One region of the Pararhizobium sp. IMCC21322 genome, then DNA from elsewhere that is predicted to be linked to it. Evidence: predicted binding sites of a transcription regulator. Region 1 holds the regulator's gene; the other holds the start of a gene.

Region 1 (3,098 bases):
CGCTTTCGGCGCGGCGCACACAGCCCCCATTTGCAACCACTGCCATGGACGGGTATGCGGTCCGCCATGCCGATTTGGCGCTGGACCAGGACTTGGAGCTGGTTGGAGAAGCACCGGCTGGTCACAGATTCAAGCACGCCCTTCTGGCAGGCCAGACGGTGCGCATATTCACCGGTGCGCCATTGCCTGAAGGGGCAGATACGATCCTCATTCAGGAAGATGCGACTGTTCGGGAAAACGGCAAAATCCGACCGCTCGACATTCCGCAAAAGTCTGCTTTTGTACGGCCCGCCGGACTGGACTTCAAACAGGGCGCAGTTCTCATCGAAGCTGGCAGCACTTTACGGGCGGCGGATCTGGCACTGCTGGCCAGTATGAATTACGCTGAGGTGCCCGTTGTTCGCAAACCGCGTATTGGCGTTCTTGCCACTGGCGATGAGTTGGCAATGCCTGGAGCTCATATCGGTGTGGATCAGATTGTCGCTTCGAATAATTTCGGCGTTGCGGCCCGCATCGCCGAATTGGGGGGCCAACCTGTTGATTTGGGCATTGCAAAAGACACCGAAGAAGATCTGTTGCAGGCATTGAAGACGGCAGAGGCCAATCAATGTGATGCTATCATAACCCTTGGCGGCGCTTCTGTTGGCACCCATGATCTGGTCCAGCAGGCGTTTCACAGTGCAGGTCTGTCGCTCTCCTTCTGGAAAATTGCGATGCGCCCTGGCAAACCGCTTATGTTTGGAACAGTCGGCGGGATGTTGTTTCTCGGCTTTCCCGGCAACCCGGTTTCCAGCATGGTCTGCGGCGAGTTGTTCATGGCGCCACTGATCAAAACATGGCTGGGCCAGCCGTCCGATATACCGCTCAGACAAGCTGCGCTGGGAGACAAACTGTCAGCCAATGACCAACGCGAAGACTATCTGCGCGCCATATTGAAACCAGCTGAAGGCTTAGGACAGCTTCCAACGGTCCATCCTTTGAGCCGCCAGGACAGCTCCATGCTGGCCAGCTTTGCAAAAGCGAACTGTCTGATCAGACGTGCGCCATTCGCCACTGAGGCGGATCAGGGCACGATAGTGGATGTTCTAATGCTGCGTTCGGACTGACCTGACAAGACCGATGTTCCATATATGTTTCGCTTGCGCCCTTGTGGAACAAGACAAGAACAGCTAACGTGTTCATGCTTTGTACACATCTGATTCCTATATTGAAGACGCCTTTGGCCTTCTGTGGACCCTCAGAACCCAGGATTGATTGACATGCTAACGCGCAAACAACACGAGCTTTTGATGTTCATTCACGAGCGCCTGAAAGAAACAGGCATTCCGCCCTCTTTTGATGAAATGAAGATGGCGCTCGATTTGAAATCGAAATCAGGTATTCACAGGCTTATCGTGGCCCTTGAAGAACGTGGCTTTTTGCGCCGCATGCCCAATCGGGCGCGCGCAATGGAAATTATCAAGCTACCGGAATCTGTGTCACCAAGCTTGGCTGCGCCTCGTAGCACAGGGTTTTCACCGAGTGTCATTGAAGGCAGCCTTGGCAAGAAACGTGAAACTGTCGCCCCGGCGAATGATACCGGTTCAGAACAGGAAGATGCATATTCTGTAACCATTCCCGTAATGGGAAGGATTGCTGCTGGAACGCCCATCTCCGCAATTCAGACCCACAGTCATACCATTCCGGTTCCGGCGGATATGCTGTCGTCGGGAGAGCATTTTGCGCTGGAAGTGCGTGGAGATTCCATGATCGAAGCCGGCATTCTGGATGGGGATACGGTTGTCATCAAAAAGGGCTCAACAGCTGATACAGGCGATATTGTCGTGGCTCTGATTGATGATGAGGAAGCCACCTTGAAACGGCTGCGCCGAAAGGGTGGATCCATCGCTCTGGAAGCCGCCAATCCGGCCTATGAGACCCGTATTTTTGGCCCGGATCAGGTGTCCGTCCAGGGCAAGTTGATCGGTCTTTTGCGGACTTACTGAAATTAGAGCATTTGTTTGGAGTTTGAACTCAGTTGAACCATCGATTTTGAATCCCAATTCAGGCCGTGGTGTCTTCTGACTTTATATTAAATTCCATCCGGAAATTTATCAGTTCAACATCGCCTCTAACAACCGTTTGCTGTTGAACGACAGACCAGTCACGCTTTTCAAAAAAGCGCCGCGCCATATGGCTGGCGCGTGTTTGGAGGGCCGTTAATTGTCTGGTCCGGGCTTCTTTCATGATCACATCGTAAAGTTTTCCGGCCACACCGGACCCCATTGCCTTGGGATGGACAAAGGCCAGATCAATGACGCCCTCTTCCGTGAGTGTCATAAAGCCAAGAAGCTCGCACTCCTAATAAGCCATAACGCTGTATTGCGCAGCCATTCGGTCACGCCATTTGGCTACATCAGGAATGGCGGGCGCCCATGCATTTCTTTGTTCTTGCGTGTAAACAGCCTTTGCGCCTGTCTGGACCGCTTCAAAGAACAGATTGGCGGCAGCCGGGGCATCCCGGTCCTGAAACTGTCGAATTGATAGTCTCTGCACCATCTTCAGCTCTGAGACTTGGCCAGTTCCATGTAGTCCAGAGGAAGTGTGCTCGTGTTCTTGATTTCTTCCATGGCAAAACTTGAACTGACATCAGATATGTCAATTTTGGCAATCAGCTTCTTGTAGAATTTATCGTAGGCGGCAATGTCCGGCACGACCACTTTCAGAAGATAATCGACCTGGCCGCTCATGCGGTAAAAAGAGACGACTTCCGGAAATTCGCTAATGACTTCTGCAAAGCGAGTCAGCCATTCCTTGCTGTGCTGATTGGTGCTGATGGAGATAAAAACGGAAACCCCTGCCCCGACAAGAGCTGGATCCAAAACAGCAACACGCTGTTTGATGACACCGTCTTCCTCCATCTTCTGAATACGCCGCCAACAAGGTGTTGTGGAAAGGCCAACGCGTTTGCCGATTTCTGCGACCGGCACAGTGCTGTCTTTTTGCAGGATTGCCAGAATACCGCGATCAATTCTGTCCATATCAACCTCGTTGAGACGTCAAAGTGAGCCCCTCTTACAGGAACCTTGGTTCTACTGCCAGCGGCATTACTGCGGGCC
Region 2 (3,098 bases), 2.5 Mb from region 1:
CAGCACCACCAGACCTGCAGCAAAAGCCAGCGTGAAAAACAGGGCTGTATCGAGAACAGACGCTGAAATCGAAGATATCACCGGCGCTTTCCACCAGCTCTTGCTGTGACGCAGACGGTTGAACAGCGACACGTCGAGCAATTGTGCAATCAGGAAAGCTGTTCCCGAGGCAATCGCAATGCGCGGCGTCGCCAGCCAGAGCGACAGGATGACGGCCAGTGCAAAACCGGCAAGCACCACAATACGTGCCCGGTTCGGCCCGTAGCGCCGATTGGTGATATCAGTTACCAGAAACGCAATTGGATAGGTAAAGGCACCCCAGGTGAACAAATCCGCCATGTTGAACCCGGCCACCACAAAACCGACCGGGAACTGCACCAGATAGTTTGAGGCAAGAACAACACAAACCATTGCAACAATGGCCAATGGAAGTTTGGAAGGGATGCTTGAAGATGCGGACATGACAGCGCTCTCAGGATGAATTGCACAACAACAGAAAACGCGCTGCATCATCAGATGAAGCGCGTCTGTCAGACTGACAATAATCCCAAATGGGATTATCTAACCGAATTAAGCGGCAGCAAGCTGTTTCTTGGCAACGAGTTTCTTGACCCGCAGAGCTTCGGATGACAATTCTTCATCCTTCGCTTTGGCCAGAAACGCATCCAGACCACCACGGTGTTCGACCGTGCGCAGTGCAGCAGCTGAAACGCGCAATTTGATCTGTTGGCCAAGCGTTTCACTTGTCAAAGACACATCGCACAGATTCGGCAAAAAGCGCCGGCGCGAACGATTCTTCGCGTGGCTTACATTATTTCCTGTCAGGACCGCTTTACCGGTCAATTCGCAGCGTCGTGCCATGGCACAAACCTTTCGAAACATATTAAACGACGAGCCACCCTGTATGGTCAAATCCGGTTCGAATGAAACCGACGCGGGCAAAGGTTCATTGGAAACCACCAATGTGGAGCCTGACGTAAGGCCCCTGCACCGTGCACCCGAACGCGTAGGGAGGTAATTCGCAGCGGTCATAAGGCAGAATGCAGCCACGCGTCAAGGTTTTCCTTGGGAAGAGGCCGATTCTCTTGGGCTTGGTGAAGTCACGCAATGACATGAAAATTCAATAGCTGCGATTTTACAGATTCCGAGTGCCCGGAGCCACTCGAAAAACAGGCGGCGATGGTCCGTTCCATTTTGAAACGATTTCGTTAACACATCCGGGCTTCAGCACACCCCAATCCACATCGACCCTGCAATGCGCCTCTAGATGATGCAAGGCGGAAACGTGAACACACCCCATGTAGTGAGAACAAAAAAGCAACAAGCTGGTGTCAGTGATTCGTCGCCAATCTGTTCTCTATCCGATCCATTTCTTAACAAAAGCCGGAACCGTATGACTCCAGCCGGATTGCAGACCTGGTGCCATGTTCCATTTTGAAACAGGTTCCTGAACAAAAGTCGGATCACACGCCTTTAACGGATCGCTCGAAACCCGGCACTTGTGGCCCGCTCGACCTCAAACCACAATTTGTTGTGGTGAACAAAAGCTGAACATAATGGAATCAGCGATTCGGGCACGGTTTGTTCCGCTATGGTTCCTTTTCTTAATGGACAGAAAACAAAGGCTTGAGGGTAAATGAAGGATGGGTGCTGGCCCGACAAATCATAATGACGGCTTGAATCAATTCGCAGTACTTCAAGACTCTGACTAGCAAACGCAGCTTGTGAGTGCTATCAACCCGCCCGATACTGCAGATTGGTGCAGCGTCGACCTTACAATCCGGCTGAACGCGCAGCGCTTGCTTTAAAGAATTGTGCGTTTGTCCCGCATGACAGAAAGTGGCACCTCATTGACCCTGTTTGATGCCCTGCCCAGCGGTTCCACGCAAAATGGTTCCCACCTGAACGCTTCCTTACAGCCGGAGGCACCGACGCGCCTTAAAAACCGGAATGTGACGGCGGTCCTCGGTCCAACCAACACCGGGAAAACCTATCTCGCCATCGAGCGCATGCTGGGCCATGAGAGCGGCATTATCGGGCTGCCCCTGCGTCTGCTCGCCCGCGAGGTCTACAACAAGCTGGTCATGCGCGCTGGCGAAGAAAACGTTGCGCTGGTCACTGGCGAAGAAAAGATCATGCCCAAAGCGGCACGGTATTTTGTCTGCACCGTAGAAGCGCTGCCGAACTACACACAATGCGCCTTCGCCGCCATCGATGAAATACAGTTGGCCTCCGACCTGGATCGGGGTCACATTTTTACCGACCGGTTGCTCAATCTGCGCGGGACACAGGAAACCCTGCTGCTGGGCGCAGAAACCATGCGCCCCATTATCGAAAAACTTCTACCGGGCGTGAATATCGTCACCCGGCCGCGCATGTCGGTGCTGGCCTATACCGGGTCGAAAAAGCTGACACGACTGCCAACCCGTTCAGCCATTGTGACATTTTCCGCCAATGAAGTTTATGCCATCGCCGAGCTGATTCGTCGCCAGCGTGGCGGCGCGGCGGTCGTTCTTGGTTCGCTCAGCCCCCGCACACGCAACAAGCAGGTGGAGCTTTATCAAAACGGCGATGTGGATTTTCTCATCGCCACGGATGCCATTGGCATGGGTCTAAATCTGGATGTCGACCATGTCGCCTTTGCCGCGGACAGCAAATATGACGGGTTTCAGTTCCGCAAGTTGAATGCGGCTGAAATTGGCCAGATTGCCGGACGTGCCGGGCGTCACTTGCGCGACGGAACCTTTGGCGTCTCCCACGCAGTCCCGCCCCTGGACGAAGAAATGGTGAAAGCCATTGAAAACCATCGCTTTCAGCCCGTAAAAATCCTGCAGTGGCGCAATCGCACACTGGATTTTTCAACCATTGACGATTTGCGCAGAAGCCTGGAGGTCACCCCGGATATGCCGGGCCTGACCCGCGCACCGCCATCGGATGACTGGGAAGCTCTGGACCGGTTATCACGCGATCCTGAAATCACCGATCTGGTGACCAGTTCGGACCGGGTTGAACTGTTATGGAATGCCTGCCGCATTCCCGATTTTCAGAATATCTCACCGGCCCAGCATTCAGATCTGGTCAATCATATTTTCCGTTTT

What was found. Region 1 encodes LexA, which represses DNA repair genes until DNA is damaged. Its sites were predicted from a motif close to TGTTCNNNNTGTGTTCNG; they were not measured.
Region 2: RAL91_RS01170 (helicase-related protein) is a predicted target of LexA. The motif match lies at 1,537-1,554, and genes of this name have one in related genera.

The regions. Positions count from the first base shown of each region.
Region 1 is NZ_CP132335.1:2,734,376-2,737,473, reverse strand. It holds gene glp (gephyrin-like molybdotransferase Glp) at 1-1,106, shown strand, start outside; gene lexA (transcriptional repressor LexA) at 1,260-1,985, shown strand; partial or broken gene RAL91_RS12970 (GNAT family N-acetyltransferase) at 2,044-2,322, opposite strand; gene RAL91_RS12965 (hypothetical protein) at 2,341-2,538, opposite strand; gene RAL91_RS12960 (Lrp/AsnC family transcriptional regulator) at 2,541-3,020, opposite strand; gene RAL91_RS12955 (uracil-DNA glycosylase family protein) at 3,087-3,098, opposite strand, start outside.
Region 2 is NZ_CP132335.1:220,973-224,070, forward strand. It holds gene RAL91_RS01160 (VUT family protein) at 1-462, opposite strand, end outside; gene rpmB (50S ribosomal protein L28) at 571-861, opposite strand; gene RAL91_RS01170 (helicase-related protein) at 1,830-3,098, shown strand, end outside.